DNA from 4 places in the Alteromonas sp. RKMC-009 genome. Region 1 is predicted to be linked to each of the others. Evidence: predicted binding sites of a transcription regulator. Region 1 holds the regulator's gene; each other region holds the start of a gene.
What was found. Region 1 encodes FNR, which switches genes on or off when oxygen is low (the NO sensors DNR and NnrR bind a similar motif). Its sites were predicted from a motif close to TTGATCTAGATCAA; they were not measured.
Positions count from the first base shown of each region.

Region 2: a site for FNR is predicted at 1,921-1,934, ahead of clpB (ATP-dependent chaperone ClpB). Genes of this name have one in related genera too.
Region 3: a site for FNR is predicted at 2,316-2,329, ahead of hemN (oxygen-independent coproporphyrinogen III oxidase). Genes of this name have one in related genera too.
Region 4: a site for FNR is predicted at 2,238-2,251, ahead of ccoG (cytochrome c oxidase accessory protein CcoG). Genes of this name have one in related genera too.

Region 1 is NZ_CP031010.1:2,525,995-2,530,210, forward strand. It holds gene DS731_RS11120 (heavy metal translocating P-type ATPase) at 1-543, shown strand, start outside; gene ccoS (cbb3-type cytochrome oxidase assembly protein CcoS) at 548-739, shown strand; gene DS731_RS11130 (sulfite exporter TauE/SafE family protein) at 732-1,400, shown strand; gene fnr (fumarate/nitrate reduction transcriptional regulator Fnr) at 1,428-2,165, shown strand; gene uspE (universal stress protein UspE) at 2,269-3,189, shown strand; gene ttcA (tRNA 2-thiocytidine(32) synthetase TtcA) at 3,281-4,216, shown strand, end outside.
Region 2 is NZ_CP031010.1:3,143,507-3,147,722, forward strand. It holds gene clpB (ATP-dependent chaperone ClpB) at 1-1,822, opposite strand, end outside; gene pgeF (peptidoglycan editing factor PgeF) at 1,992-2,735, opposite strand; gene rluD (23S rRNA pseudouridine(1911/1915/1917) synthase RluD) at 2,736-3,719, opposite strand; gene DS731_RS13970 (outer membrane protein assembly factor BamD) at 3,889-4,216, shown strand, end outside.
Region 3 is NZ_CP031010.1:2,059,130-2,063,345, forward strand. It holds gene DS731_RS09060 (ATP-binding cassette domain-containing protein) at 1-890, shown strand, start outside; gene hemN (oxygen-independent coproporphyrinogen III oxidase) at 883-2,256, opposite strand; gene DS731_RS09070 (TonB-dependent receptor) at 2,390-4,216, opposite strand, start outside.
Region 4 is NZ_CP031010.1:862,338-866,553, reverse strand. It holds gene DS731_RS03790 (ExeM/NucH family extracellular endonuclease) at 1-709, opposite strand, end outside; gene DS731_RS03785 (DUF3016 domain-containing protein) at 941-1,471, opposite strand; gene DS731_RS03780 (hypothetical protein) at 1,690-2,055, opposite strand; gene ccoG (cytochrome c oxidase accessory protein CcoG) at 2,321-3,754, shown strand; gene DS731_RS03770 (serine/threonine protein kinase) at 3,726-4,216, shown strand, end outside.

The DNA of each region.
Region 1 (4,216 bases):
CCCGTAGCCGCTTTTCGTGTAGCAGATAAAATTAAAGCGGATGCCGCAGACAGTCTGAGCAAACTGTCGCAACTGGAGCGGATAATTCTGAGTGGCGATATTCAGCAAAATGTTGACGACATTGCAGCGAATTTACCCGTAGACAAAGCCACAGGCGGGAACAGCCCTGAAGATAAATTAAACGCTGTGACAGCCCTTCAGCGGCAGGGCCGTCATGTCATGATGCTGGGTGATGGGATTAACGACGCACCGGTGATGGCAGCGGCTGATGTTGGCATTGCAGTGGGTAATGCCACGGATATCGCAAAAAGTGCCGCGGATGTGATTTTATTAAATGATAAGCTGGCTGTACTCGGGCACCTCACTCATATGGCCAGAAGAGTAAAAGCGACTGTCAGGCAGAATATGGGATGGGCCATAGGCTACAATCTGGTTATCCTGCCGTTTGCAGTGTCCGGCATTTTGACGCCGTGGATGGCGGTGATAGGTATGAGCCTGAGTAGTATTCTGGTAGTCACTAATTCGACGAGACTGTTAAAGTAACGCTATGAGTATAATTTACGTCCTTATTCCCCTTGCTGTGATCATTGTGGCCATTGCCATCGGCGTATTTTTTTGGGCAGTAAAATCGAACCAGTTTGAAGACCTGGATCGCCAGGGCTACAGTATTCTTTTCGATGATGATTTATCTCCTGAAGAAAAAAAGCTGGCCGAAGAACGAAAAAAACTCAATGAGTGATCTGTCGTTTTTATCTGCCTTGCTGGTCGGGCTGGGCGGAGGCGTTCATTGTGTGGGAATGTGCGGCGGCGTATCGCTGGCACTGTCTGCCGCCACGCCGGCAGGATCATCCCCTTTACCCTATACGCTTAGCTACAACTTTGGTCGTATATTCAGCTACATAGTTGCCGGCGCTGTTACCGGCGGCATCGGGCAGATAGCAAAAGATGCTGTACCGGTGACCGGCCCCGTACTCGCCGTCTTCAGTGGCATCATGCTGATTGCCATGGCCTGTTATCTGGGTAACTGGTGGCGTGGCCTGACCGCTGTTGAAGCTCTCGGCAGTAAACTCTGGCAGAGAATTCAGCCGCTGTCGAAACGGTTTTTACCTTTCAGGTCTCCTATTAGCGCCTTTCCCTATGGTATGATTTGGGGATGGTTGCCCTGTGGACTGGTTTATTCCACCCTGACGTGGGCACTGGCTTCAGGGACGGCAATATCCGGTGCAGTAATCATGGCCGGTTTTGGTTTAGGAACGCTACCGGCGTTGCTGGCTGTCCGGGCTGGTGCAGACTGGCTTTCCTCAGGTTTCAGACAACCCGTAGTTCGTCAGATCATTGCTTTGAGTTTGCTGTTTTACGCATTATTGCTGTTGTGGCGGGCTTTAAGTACTATACAGTAGAATTATCGCAAACAGCGGAAAGTGAGCATGCAAAAACGTTCGGATTTTTCTATACACTGCCAGAATTGCAGTTTCAGCCATCTGTGTCTGCCCTTGGCTCTCAACAAAACTGAGATTGAGTCACTGGATGACATCATTGAACGCAAAAAGCCTTTGCATAAACACGATACCCTGGTAGAAGCCGGTGATAAATTTACCTCTCTGTACGCTGTACGGGCAGGTTCATTTAAGTCTTTTGTCACCGATAAAGAAGGTGAAGAGCAAATTATCAGTTTCCACTTCCCGGGCGATATTATCGGTTTTGACGGTTTACGTGACGACACTCACCAGAGTTACACTCAGGCGCTGGAAACGGCCATGGTGTGTGAACTTCCCTACTCCACTCTTGAAAAAATGTCTGAGCAATTCCCGAAATTGCGCCATCAGATCATGCGCTTTATGAGTGCTGAAATTAAGCAGGATCACGAAATGATGATGCTGCTGAATAAACGGACGGCAGAAGAACGTCTGATTTATTTTATCGCCCATCTGTCCGGTCGGTTTGAAGAACGAGGTTTTTCTCACCGTCAGTTCAATCTGAGTATGACCCGCAACGAAATCGGTAATTATCTCGGTTTAACGGTAGAAACGATCAGCCGCTTGCTGACCCGCTTCCAGAAAGAAGGCATTATCAAAGTAGACGGGAAACTCATTACTGTTCTGGATTTTGCGGCTATGGATAAAAAGCTGCACTCTATGGACATTCCTACCCTTTGCGTGGATTAAGATCCCGTTGAAATATTGATCTGAAACAACGTCTCTCCTGCTGTAAGTCTTATACTAAAGATGAAGGCAGTATTTATTGTCTGCATCAATAAGGAGAGACGCCATGATCACCTGCAAACGTATTCTCGCCGTCGTTCAGGCTGACAAGCCTGAACAACCTGCCCTTTCAAGAGCCATCGAAATTGCCCGTAAAACCGGTGCAGAGGTACACGCACTGCTTGTTGTATACGACTTTTCTTATGACATGACAACAATGCTCACCCGCAGTGAGCGTGAAGCCATGCGTGATGCGGTAACCAAAGACCGCATTGCCTGGGCAGAAAAAAACCTGACCCGCTACGATGATTATGATGTAAAGGTTGCTGTTGAGTGGAGTGATAAACGTTACGAAGCCATTACCCGCTACACCATTAACCGTCAGATTGACCTGGTCGTTAAAGCTACCCGCAAACACGATGATTTTGCATCAGTGCTCTTTACACCAACAGACTGGCACTTACTGAGAAAATGTCCGGCTCCGGTTTTACTTGTCAAAGCCCATGCCTGGCCTGAACACGGTAATATTGTTGCGGCAGTCAATGTGGGTACAGAAGACAAAGAACATGCACAACTGAATGACAAGTTGACCGGTATTGCAAAGGATTATGCAGAGTTACTGAGTGGTCAGGTACATCTGGTTAATGCCTATCCTTCTGCACCACTGAATATTGCCATTGAGATCCCCGATTTCAATCCTGAGACGTATCATAACGCTGTGCGAAACCATCATGTTCAGGAAATGGAAAACCACAGCGCTAAATTTGGGATCGGCGTAGCAAATTGCCATGTTGTTGAGGGATTACCCGATATAGCCATCCCGAAAGTGACTGAACAGCTGGATGCAGAACTCGTCGTAATCGGTACTGTGGGACGTACAGGCTTATCAGCCGCCTTTTTGGGCAATACTGCAGAGCATGTTATTGATAACCTGAATTGCGATGTGCTGGCGGTTAAACCTGACGGGTTTACGTCTCCGGTTAAGTAAATGGGCGATAACGGAATGCTGCTTGTGTAGCAGCATTCCGTCTGCTTTTGTATAATGTTACTTTTATTTTTCCAGCCAATTCTGAAGTGCCATGAATCAAGTAACATCTACGCCATCTGACAACGCCAGTCACAGTGCGCAAAGTAAACAAAAATACAACTTTAACAAGTTGCAGAAAAGACTGCGCAGACATGTTGGCAAAGCCATCGAAGACTTCAATATGATTGAAGACGGCGACAAGGTCATGGTGTGCTTATCCGGCGGAAAAGACAGCTATACGCTGCTGGATATCCTGCTATTTTTACGCAAAATTGCACCGGTCAATTTTGATATCGTCGCGGTTAACCTCGATCAGAAGCAGCCGGGTTTTCCGGAACATGTGTTGCCTGAATACCTGGATTCACTGGGTATTGACTACAAAATTGTGGAAGAAGATACCTATTCCATCGTTAAAGATAAAATCCCTGAAGGGAAAACCACCTGTTCACTGTGTTCCAGATTAAGACGCGGGATCCTGTACCGTACGGCAAAGGAACTCGGCGCAACAAAAATAGCCCTCGGTCATCATCGTGATGATATGCTGGAAACATTGTTTCTGAACATGTTCCATGGCGGAAAACTAAAAGCTATGCCGCCCAAACTGGTAAGTGATAACGGTGAACACATTGTTATTCGCCCGCTGGCTTATTGCAGTGAGAAAGACATTCAGAAATACGCTGACGCCACTGAATTCCCGATCATCCCCTGTAATCTTTGCGGTTCTCAGGAGAATCTGCAGAGGCAGAATATTAAAATGATGCTGCAGGACTGGAATAAGCGTTTTCCGGGTCGCATTGAGTCTATGTTCCGTGCAATTCAGAACGTTGCCCCATCACACCTCGCTGATGGCAATTTGTATGACTTTAAACAAATCAAGGCCACAGGCGCACCGGTAGAAGACGGTGATACAGCCTTCGACAAGCCGGATTTTACCAGTGCGGTCAGTGATGATGCACAATCCCCTGTTCAAATTGTTAATCTGACGGAA
Region 2 (4,216 bases), 620 kb from region 1:
CGGTAGGCCCCAAAAACAGAAACGAACCAATGGGTCGGTTTGGATCTGCCAGGCCAGCCCGTGAGCGTCTGATAGCGTTGGACACAGCATTTACCGCTTCCGCCTGCCCCACTACCCGCTTATGAAGTACATCTTCCATTCTGAGTAGTTTTTCCCGTTCACCCTCAAGCATTTTGGATACGGGAATACCTGTCCAGCGGGACAGCACATCTGCAATTTCAGCGTCGGTAACCTTATTTTTCAATAAGAAGGTTTCTTTTGTTTCGTTCTCCGCCGCTTTTTCCAGTTTCATTTCCAGCTCAGGAATACGACCGTACTGCAGCTCTGACATACGATTCAGATCTGACGCCCGGCGGGCGATTTCCAAATCGAGTTTCGCCTGCTCCAGTTCAGACTTGATGGTTTGCGTGCCCTGCATCGCATCCTTTTCTTCGCGCCAGATTTTGTCCAGACCGGACAATTTGTTTTCAGCCTGTTCACGCTCCAGCTCGATCATCTCAAGGCGCTTGTGGCTGGCATCGTCTGTTTCTTTTGCCAGTGCCTGCTCTTCCAGTTTTAACTGGATGATGCGGCGCTCAAGCCTGTCCATATCTTCAGGCTTGGAATCAATTTGCAGACGAATGCTGGAAGCCGCTTCATCAATAAGATCGATAGCTTTATCAGGCAACTGACGGTCACTGATATAACGGTGTGACAATGTAGCCGCCGCGACAATGGCCGGGTCGGTGATATCTACCGAGTGGTGAAGCTCATAACGTTCTTTCAAACCACGTAAAATGGCGATGGTATCTTCCACACTCGGCTCATCCACCAGCACTTTCTGGAAGCGACGTTCAAGAGCGGCGTCTTTCTCGATATACTGACGGTATTCGTCCAGCGTGGTTGCGCCCACACAATGCAGTTCACCGCGAGCGAGAGCTGGCTTAAGCATATTACCGGCATCCATCGCGCCGTCGCCTTTACCGGCGCCGACCATGGTATGGAGCTCATCAATGAACAGAATGACACGGCCTTCTTCTTTGGCCAGTTCATTGAGTACCGCTTTCAGCCGTTCTTCAAATTCACCACGGTACTTCGCACCGGCCACTAACGCGCCCATGTCGAGGGACAGTACCCGCTTATCCTTCAGCCCTTCCGGTACTTCACCATTAATAATACGCTGGGCAAGTCCTTCAACAATGGCGGTTTTACCTACACCGGGTTCACCAATTAACACAGGGTTATTCTTAGTCCGGCGTTGCAATACCTGTACGGTGCGGCGGATTTCGTCATCACGGCCTATCACCGGGTCCAGCTTGCCCTGCTCTGCCCGTTCAGTCAGATCAGTGGTATATTTTTCCAGCGCCTGACGCACATCTTCAGCGTTAGGATCTGTCACTTTCTGACCGCCACGCATTTTATCAATGGCCGTTTCGATTTGATCCTTTGTCACATTCAGACTTTTCAGCAAATCACCTAATTTGCCTTTGTCCTGAAGCGCTGCCAGCACAAAAATTTCAGATGTGATGTATTCATCTTTGCGCTGCTGGGCAATCTTGTCGCAAAGGTTCAGCAAAATGCCGCTGTCCTTGCTTAACTGTACATCGCCACCGATGCCGTCAACCCGTGGAAGCCGCTCGATCGCTTCAGCCAGAGAAGAGCGTAATGCATTCACATTTACGTGGGCTTGATCGAGTAACGGACGTACAGAGCCGCCCTGTTGATTCAGCATGGCTGTCATCAGGTGCACGGGCTCAATAAACTGATGATCCCGACCCAGTGCCAGAGACTGTGCGTCGGAAATCGCTAATTGAAATTTACTGGTAAATCTATCTAATCGCATGAAAAATCCCCTGCAATAACGTTGCTAATTTTATGGGTATTAATCTGCTGTGATTCAAGTTATCTGATTAAAAAATAACTCAAGACCAGGTTAATTTGTTGATTAACATCAATGTTGGGATCTGCCCGGCTCACAAAACACATGTTACCGGGTGACTGATTGAAAAGACTTAACGCAAACCTATAACAGACACGATGCGGCCGGTTTGCCCCCTGCCTTCATGCGTTGCCCGACGGTGTGAATAAAATTGGCGGGGATCGGAATAGGTACAGAGACCCGATTGCGTCACGTTTTTTATGCCTGCATCGTTTAATTGCTTAAGTGCAATCAGTGGTAAATCAAGCAGACATTTATCGCTGCCGTCTATTTTCTCAATCGCTTCAGGGTAACGGGCAAAGCGGCCGGCCAGAGAACCGGGAACTTCATAGCAAGATCGACTGATAGCCGGCCCGATCCAGGCCATTAAATTATCTGCGGGTGATTTCATCGCGCTGACGGTGTGTCTGATAATCTCCTTTTCCAGTCCCTGCCAGCCTGCGTGAATTGCAGCCACTTCCGTACCGGCAAGATTACACAGAAGAACCGGCACGCAGTCTGCTGTCATAATGGCGCAGGTGCGTGCCGGGGTCCGGCTGATACAGGCATCGGCCTGCAACGGCGACGCCGGTAAAGGGCCGGTCACGTCTGCACCGAAGGTAACGCAGTGTTCTCCATGTACCTGATCCAACCAGACAATCGAGGCATGGCCGGGTAATAACGCACGGTTACCGGCCACTAATTGCGAAGCGTCACCCACGTGGTCACCGGTGTTTAAACCGGCGTAGTTCCCGCTGCTGAGTCCGCCGTCGCGGCAACTGGTATAAGCAAACACTTTGTCCGGCGCCGGCCATGCCGGCTGGATCAGGGATATCACTTATACGTCATCCATACCTTTGATTTTGGTGTCTTCACGCACAGTGGCGATCAGTTGCACCATGTCATCAGGTAGCGGCGCCTGCCAGGTCATCCATTCATCAGTTTCAGGGTGGAACAGAGACAATTGCGCAGCATGCAAGGCCTGGCGGGGGAAAGCACGTAACGCTTCAACACACGCCTCTGTAGCGCCTTTTGGCAAACGGGTTCTGCCGCCATAGGCAGTATCACCCACCAGCGGGTGCTTGAGGTGTGCCATGTGCACGCGGATCTGGTGTGTACGGCCAGTTTCCAGTTTCAGGCGCAGGTGCGTATGTGCACGGAACTTTTCGATAACCCGATAGTGAGTAACTGCCGGCTTACCGGTTTCACGAACGGCCATGAGTGTACGCTTAGTTGCATGACGGCCGATAGGCGCATCGACGATACCACCGGCGACCATAGTGCCGTATGCCAGTGCTTCATACTCCCTGCTCATCACCCGGTCCTGAAGTTGATTGACCAGATGGGTTTGCGCCGGAACGGTTTTCGCCACCACCATCAAACCCGTAGTATCTTTATCCAGACGATGCACAATGCCAGCCCGTGGCACCACTTCAATACCCGGTACATGGGCCAGCAACGCATTCAGCAAAGTGCCGTCCTGATTACCTGCCCCCGGGTGAACCACCAGATCAGCAGGCTTATTGAGAATTAAAATCGAATCATCTTCGTAGACAATGTTCAGGTCGATTTTCTGTGGCAGGCTGGCGGTCTGCACTTCCATTTCAGCCGTGACCTGTACATATTCATCACCCAGCATTTTTTGCCGGGGAGTGGTCAAAACATCGCCATCCACAGTGACATTCCCTTCCAGAATCCAATTTTTTAACTTTGAACGGGAATATTCAGGGAACAAATCAGCCAAAACCTGATCTAACCTCTGACCAAAATGGTGTGGCCCGGTGTTTGCCTCAAGCTTGACGGTGTTTACAGGCTGGGTCATATAACTCTTTCGCTGTTACAAAAAAGCGCATTATACCAATCTTTACGTTAGTTAAACGGAAAGTTTCCGGTTTTTATGTGGAGTTTGCGTGTTTGAGTGCGCTAGAATGCCGCTATAATGAAAATGCAGTTAAACGTATCAGTCGGTTAAGCAGGAATAGACAACAGATATGAAATCAATTCGATTAGTGATGCCCCTTGTTGTTGGTGTCATGATTAGCGTAACGGGCTGCAGCTCGTCTGACGATTCAGAACAACGCGCGGCGCTGGCGAATATGGGTTCCCAGCAAATGTATGATAATGCCAAACGTAATATGCAGAACGGAAATTTCGGTGCTGCGTCTACCGCACTCAGTGAGCTGGATTCACGCTATCCGTTTGGTCCGTTGTCCAATCAGGTACAACTTGACCTGATCTACAGTTACTATAAATCAGGTAAAATTGACGAAACGCTGGCGACCATCGACCGCTTCATCCGCTTAAACCCGAACCACTCAG
Region 3 (4,216 bases), 470 kb from region 1:
GTTGCCTGGCCGGACTTACCGGTTCTGCAAAAGTCACCGGGCAGTGGGAAAATAGTCGTATCGCCAGGGTCCGCACCGGACTGGTGTTTCAGGACAGTCTGTTGTTCCCCCATTTATCAGTAGGGCAGAATTTACTGCTGGCGGCAGATTTTGCAAAACAGCAAACTTATCACTTTGATGAAGTCGTTCTGGGGTGTAAATGTAATCACCTGATGACACGTATGCCCGATACACTCTCGGGTGGCGAAGCGCAGCGGGTAGCCATTGCCAGAGCCATTTTAAACTCACCACAAATTCTGTTGCTGGATGAACCGGTGAGCGCGCTGGATGATACGTTAAAGCACGATGTGCTTAAGTATTTGACAAAGCTGGCCCGCAGCGGCCTGAAAATGCTGATGGTGTCCCACGACCTCCGTGAACTGGCTTTGTACAGTGAATACATGGCGTGGATGGAGCAGGGCAGTATTGTCCATCAGGGCGCATCAAATGATGTGCTGGCACAGTTAACTCCGTCTATGCCAAATTTCGAACAGCAGTTCAGTGTGCTCAAAGGCGCATTAAAAGCACATCTGCCTGAGCAGGCTTGTTATGCCATAGAATGCGAAGGGCATACGCTTTATGCACGCCATCCTGTGGTCAGTAAGGAACAGGCCATGCTGACCATCGACGCCAGGGATGTCAGTATCGACCGGCAGGAAGCCAACGCCTCTTCCATTGTCAATGCCTTACCCTGTGTCATTGAGTCCGTGTCTGAAAGCCGGGGCGGGCAGGTAATGATAAATCTGATGTGTGGCCGCAGCAGATTGTTTGCGCTGATCAGTCAGTTGTCCCAGGAACGGTTACAGTTCCGTGAGGGAGAAGCTGTAACCGCCAGGTTTAAACTCAGATAACTCTGGAATACCGGTGCTGAATTGCGGCGCTGCCTTTAAGGTAAGCGTCGAAAGTCATACAGATGATGCGGATAAACAGTCTTGCTGACGGAAATACCTCGATACCCGTTCCGGTTACCTGTAATAATCCATCTTCTTCAAATTCTTTCAGTGCCGCCAGTTCCGGCTCAAAATGATGGCGGAACTGAATACCAAAAAGCGCCTCTGTTGCGGCAAAGTCCACGGCAAGATTGCACATTAATTGTTGGATAACGTAGCGTCTGAGCAGATCTGAGGGGGACAGAAACACGCCTTTTTCTGCAACTTCTTCATTGCTATCGAGTTTGCCGTAATAGTCATTCAGGGTTTTCGGGTTTTGCAGGTAAGCATTGCCTGCGGCACTGATAGAGGAAACCCCAAGCCCCAGTAAATCCAGATCTCCCCGTGTGGTGTAGCCCTGAAAATTCCGGTGCAATTTTTTATTCCGTTGCGCTTCAGCCAGTTCGTCAGACGGCAGGGCGAAATGGTCCATGCCAATCATTTCATAACCTGCCTGTGTGAGGCTGGTGATAGCTTGCTTCATAAGCCCTGTTTTTACCTGTGCAGAAGGCAGCCATTCATCTTTTATTTTGCGCTGGGCAGCAAACCGCTCAGGCAGATGGGCGTAGCTGAACAGGGAAATCCGCTCCGGCGCCATCGCCTTTACCGCTGCCAGTGTTGAAGCAAAGGTATCTGCTGTCTGATGAGGCAGGCCGTAAATCAGATCCAGATTCACAGATTTAAATCCGGCGGAACGGGCGCAATCTACCAGCGTGGCGATATGCGAGGTGCTCTGAACCCGGTTTATCGCTTCCTGCACACGGTAATCAGTATCCTGTACGCCAATACTCAGGCGGTTATAGCCTAAAGAGGCCAGGTGCCGTAAATAAGCCGGCGTGGTACGGCGGGGATCGATTTCAATACTCATTTCTGCATCGCTGACCACATCAAAAGCTGACTTAAGCATACCTGCCAGGCGTGTTTGCTGCTGCTCTGTGAGGAAACCAGGCGTGCCGCCTCCTAAGTGTATTTGTTCCGCTTTACGGTGGCGGAAAGCAGGCGCGCGCCGTTGAATTTCTTTTTCCAGATAATCCAGATAACGATCTGCTTTTTCCTGATGCCTGGTCACAATTTTATTGCAGCCGCAGTAATAACAAAGGCTGTGGCAGAAAGGAATATGTACATACAGTGAAACGCCGCTGGCCTGAGTGACACTCAGTGCTTTTTCCAGAGGTGCTGGTTCAGATAACCCGGAAAACGTTAGTGCGGTAGGATAAGAGGTATAGCGCGGCCCGTTAATATTGTATTTTTTCAGGCGAGCGGGATCGAATAATTCGTTTGCTGACATGGTTATTCCGGCTTGAGTAGAATGCACGGAAAGTATAATCAGCAGACAAAGAGGCGTTGTTGATCTACTTCAAGTTTTCGCCAGCCAGTTTTGTAAAACGCAACCGGCCGGCGTTTACTCTTCGAAATGACAATCAGAACTCGCGGGTAACAGTGACACCCCAGGAGAGCGGCTGGCCGGGATAAGCCATAAGCTTGCCGGCCTGAACAGGTACATCGAAACCGTTTCTGGCGATGTACTCTTTATTTGTCAGGTTCCTGCCCCATAACGTGATGCGTGTATCCCACTGGGGGACTGACAGTTCAACCCGTGCGTTCACCAGGGCATAACTGCTGCTGTGTTTATACGGATCGTTAGTATCATCAAGGAACAAGTCTCCCGTGTACTGATAATCTGCAGCCATGACAACCGGATACCCGCCTGCCATTAATGTGTGCTGCAACGTCAGGCTGGCAGAGGTTTCAGGCTCAAACCCCAGGCGATCGCCGGTTCTGGAGCAGTAGGGGGTATTTACAGAAGGCCGGCCGGGATCATCCGTCCCGGTGTGCCAGGGATAAGCAACCTGGCAGGTGCCTTTTTCAAAATCATCAAAACCGGTAAGGGTACGGGCCAGAGTCAGGCCGGCACGGGTATCGGAAACAGGAAACCAGACAATTTCAAGTTCATACCCTTTGGTATGTAAGTCGCCGGCGTTTTGTAAATTAAAACCAAGACCGGTAAAAGTCGAGGCCTGAAAATCTTTGATTTGGGTATAATGCAGTGCACCGTTAATACGCAGGTTTTGCTCCGGAAATTGCTTTTTCACACCCAGTTCGTAAGCGGTGGCTTTTTCTGCGTTAAATTGGGGGCTTAACCCTTCGGCAATACGATCTGTATTCATGCCTCCCGATTTAAACCCTGTGCTGGTACTGGCATACCAGAGGCTATTGTTATCTGGTTGCCAGCTTAGTTTCAGCGTCCCTGTAAGTTGTCCGTCGTTACGTTTTTCATCCAGATCACTGCGGGGAAGTACCGATGCTGTACCGAGAAAGTAATAGCCCCAGCCCGCCTGAGTAAAAGGAAGCAGCGCATTGATCTGCGTGTAATCAGGGGGATTACCGGTTGCCAGGCTCTGAGCAAAAGAGCCAAGAGCGACAGCGGCACTCAGCGGATCAGGAGTGTTTTCAGCGCCTGTTGGTAATCCGTCAATGCCCGGGCCCTGTTCATCAAAACGGGCGGTCAATGTTTTATCTTCGCGGGTGTATCGTAATCCGGCGGTGACGGTAAATTCTTCAGCAAATTGCCAGTCAGTCTGGCTGAACACGGCCAGGCTGTCCTGTTGCTGATAAGCATTGTGGGCAAACTGAGTCTGGCCGGGGGTGACTGGCGCAACAGCGGGGACAAGGCCGGATGTTGCAACACTCAGGGCATTTATGCCGTCAGTCAGGGGTTGCAGGTCAGCCGCAGACGCTGCGAAAAATGCCGGAAATGCGTCACCGGTCGTGATAGCAAAATCCAGGTCAAGGTTCTGGCTGAAATACCACAATCCGGCGATGGTAGTGACATGCTCACCGGACCATGTTGCCCGCAACTCCTGGGAAAACGCCTGTTGTCGGGCGTTATTGGTAGTGGAAAGCAAGTCTGCATCAGTAAAATCTGTGTCTGTCTGGTCGAAGCTGTCAAAGCCACGCCAGGCTGTGATGGAGGTGAGCAATAATGCGGGGGATGTTTGCCAGTTTATTTCTGCAGAAAGCCCCTTGTCCTGCATGCGGGACAAGGGCAGGGAGCTGAGTGCCGTGGTATAGCGATAAAACTCATCGCCGGTAAATAAGGTGGCATTAAACGGCGGCATCATAAGCAAGGTGTCTGTTCCGAATTTCCCTTCGACACCGTTGGCTTGCCGGTTATCCTGCAGCGTTAATGCACCGCAACAATGTTCATTGAGCTCTGCGTAATCGGCAATCACCCGCACAGATACGTC
Region 4 (4,216 bases), 1.7 Mb from region 1:
TTTCAGCCTGAACCGCTGCGTAGTATGAAGCAGCATCAAATTCGCCGGCATCTGCAACTTTGTCCAGATCAGGACAGTTTGTACAAACACCGCTTAAGTCTTCGTCACCGCCGCCGGTGCCACTGCCATCATCGCCGCCTTCATCACCACTGCCGGTGTAATCGTGGCTGCCCAGGCCTGTGAAATCATCCTGAGCCAGACCTTCCCATTCCGACGTATCATAGGCATCAAACGGGTCAGTATCGCCACCGGCAACACTGCTTAAACGTATGAGTGTGTCGTTCGCTGTGGTTACACTGCCGCTGCCCCAGGAGGAACCGGGATCAACGCCAACCTGGCCAATACTGTCCAGAACGTTACCGCTGCTGTCAGTCAGAACAATGGCGTCATCACCATTAAACATGGACTGTGAAGTCAGCACATCAGCCAATGCCTTCAAAGTGTCTCCGGCACTTGAACTGGCAATAACTTGTGTACTTTGCGCTGCGATTGAACCTGAAAGTTCGATGTTCGCGCCCGCTGCAGTTTTTCCGTTGAAATAGATGGACAGTGTATAACCAGTCAGTGATACCGCGCTGTCTGTCGGGTTATAGATTTCTATCGCTTTATTAGAGCTACTCCCTTCAACATACTGAGAAATAAGCAGTTCATCGCCAATGGCAGATGCTGATATCCCCAATACGAGAGGAAGCAGGATTGGTGCTTTCATTATTAGTGCTCCTGCTTGTAATTAGAAACTATCCCAAAGTGCAGTTGCAGAGTATAAAGAAATTACTACAAAGAAATGACAATTTTTTGGCCAGCAGCGGTAATTTTTTGACCACATGGTCTGTACTGCCTGACAGTAAAGGGATGCAGGAATATCAGAGAAAATTGATGTACAAGAAAGGGGTTGTGCCCCGGGGATTCAGGGCACTGAAAAAAGTGGTGAGATAACGGGTTAGTTTTGTACCAGCGCGCTGGCCATCTCTTCGTTAAACCATTCTTTAATCATGGCTTTTTCGTAACCCAGGTGCGTATTTTGAGTGAAGGTACGGGGGTTATCTAAAAATCCCATATCCTTTAAGTCGACATCTGCACTCTTCACGACTTTGCCCGCTTCGTTAGTGAGGGTGTAGCTGAATTTAATACGCGGAATGTCCACCCGTTTCACAATGCGAACATCGGTGCCGGTGGCGTTGCCAAAGACAAAGCTGCTTGGCCACACCTGGCCGGCAAGATCCAGATTTGTCACCGTGATCGCCAGCTTGTCTTTTTCAGGCAGCTTCTCTGCCAGTTTAGCGAAGTATTCGTCCAGCGCTTTAAATGTTCGTTCGCGGAATTTCACCCGGCTTTCATTAGCAGGACGTACATCAGTGTACTTCTCCGGCTTTTCCCAGGTAATTTCTGTGGTGGCAGACCATGTCTGTACAGACAGCAGTAAACTGCCGGCGGTCAGAGAAACCAGTGCAGTTTTAATCAATGTGTTCATGCTTTGCATCTCCCCGATAATTTCGGCCGCGTTGCCCGCGGGCGGCGAAAACATTCTCCGGTTATCCGGTGCCTGCTTTGAGTGGATTTACCACGCCTCTTATGCGAATTCCCGCACGGACAATAAGCAGACACTTTGTTAGAGCAGTGATTAAGCAGATTGTTCCGCTAAATCACCGTTATTAAAGCATGAAAAGATGAATGGAAGCTGAACCGCGTTCAGTAGTCCATCACCAGCAGGCCGGTGGTCTCTATTGAGTGGCAAAACTGCGCCAGTTGCGCACCGTGGATATAAGGATTAATGTTGTCTGTACCGCAGAATTTCTTATGGAATATTTGCACACTGTGGCGGCTCGCCATGATACCGTCCACATATTCCTGCTGGAAGGGACGAAGCTGGTCCCGTTGTGCAGCACTGATAGTATGAAGCTCAGCCAGTTCATTTCTGTCCTGCCAGGTAGCCACATAGGCATACCACTGGCCGACCACGTCCTGTGCGTCTTTAAACATGTACTGGACGAAGGGTAACCGAAGCACAAAGACCAGTACTACAATCTCTGAAACTACCACAAAACTACGCCACATCTGCTTTACTTTTTCCTGTTGTTTTCTGACTACCCCGGCCCGTTCCCCGCCCGGTAATAAATCATTGGTGACAATTAGCCCTGTAGATAATTTAACCGCTCAAGGGCAAGTGCAACAGATTTGTTTTCATACTTATTTATGAGGTTTTATAAGCCTGAGTAGTATGCACAGAAGGGGTTTATTTGATCTATATTAAGTGAGACAGACATACACTTGTTATACTGCCCGCAGTACACTACACACCTGTGCCAGTTAAGGTTGCCTCATGAGCGAACAAATTCAGGTTAAACAAGTATCCACGGTAAAAGTACACCAGCCCGCCGGCGGCGTAAGTCATAAACGCCAGTCTGCACGCAGTCAGATTTATGTGCGCGCGGTGAAGGGCCCCATCGAAACGTTCCGCCGCTTGTTCGGTTTTATCTTCCTGGGTTTATTCGCCGTGATCCCCTGGATCCGCTATGACGGCCATCAGGCCATTCTTCTCGATATCATGGAGCAGCGGTTTACCATCTTCGGCCTGACTTTATGGCCTCAGGACCTTACCCTGCTGGCTTACATATTTATCGTCGGTGCTTTCGCCCTGTTTTTTGTTACCACATTTGCAGGCCGCGTGTGGTGTGGTTTTATGTGCCCGCAAACTACCTGGGTCTACATGTATATCTGGTGCGAAGAGAAAATCGAAGGTCCCCGAAATAAGCGTATCAAGCTGGATGAAAGGGCCATGGACTTCGACAAGTTCTGGCGCAAAACACTTAAGCACAGCGCCTGGATTGCCATTGCCCTGCTGACCTCACTGACGTTTGTGGGATACTTCACGCCAATCGGACAGTTGTTTATCGATTTTTTCACCTTCAATGCCGGCTTCTGGTCAGTATTTTCCATTCTGTTTTTTACCTTTTGCACCTACGGTAATGCCGGATGGATGCGTGAAATCATGTGCACCCACATGTGTCCGTATGCCCGTTTCCAGTCTGCCATGTTTGATAAAGACACTTTCACCGTGTCATACAATTATAACCGTGGTGAAAAACGCGGGCCCCGCCCCCGCAAACTCAGTCATGAAGATCTGGCGACAAAACAGTTAGGGGACTGCATCGACTGTAACTTATGTGTGCAGGTGTGTCCCACCGGTATCGACATCCGTAACGGTTTGCAATACGAATGCATTAACTGTGGCGCCTGCGTGGATGCCTGCAATGGCGTTATGGAAAAAATGAATTATCCGAAGGGGCTTATCAGCTTTACCTCAGAGGAAAGGCTGACCGGCGGAACCACCCATATCGTCCGACCTAAACTGATAGGCTATCTGATTGTCCTGCTGCTGATGGTCGGGTTACTGATTGCCGACATTGCCACACGCACGCCGCTGGAAGTGGATTTAATCCGCGACCGTAATTCTCTGTACAGGGAAAACGGCAAAGGCAACGTGGAAAACGTCTATACCATTAAGATTCTGAATAAATCTCAGGACACCCACACCTATACCATTCAGGTTGAAGGCCTGCCCGATTACAACATTTTGGGTGACACAACCGTGACTGTGGGTGGCGGAGAAGTCTTCAGTATGCCAATATCTCTGGAAACCTCTCCGAAGAACCTCAGCGAGGCGGTAACGGAAATATCATTCCGTGTCCGTACTCAGGACGCTGAGGGCAATGTTGTGGAAGTCAATGAACCAACAAAATTCCTCTACCGGTGAAACACCCCAGGGTGATTTCGCCTTTTCCGGGCTCAGCCCGGATACAGTTTTAGACGCGCTGGAAACCTGTGGCATTTATCCTGAGTCCGGTTTACTGGCGCTGAACAGTTACGAAAACCGCGTATATCAGTTTAAAGCCGAAGACGGTCAGCGCCTGGTGGTCAAATTTTACCGACCCCGTCGCTGGACAGATGAACAGATCCTCGAAGAACACGCCTTTGCTCTGGAGCTGGCCAGTGCCGATATTCCTCTGGTAGCCCCGCTTGCCATCGATGGCAAAACTATGCAGCAGGCTTGCGGATTCCGCTTTGCGGTATTTCCATCGGTAGGCGGCAGACAGTTTGAAGTCGACAACCTTGACCAGATTGAATGGATGGGCCGCTTCATTGGCCGAATTCACCGTGTGGCTCAGGCTAAACCCTTTGTTCACCGGCCTGAGCTGAATACTCAGAGCTTTCTGGA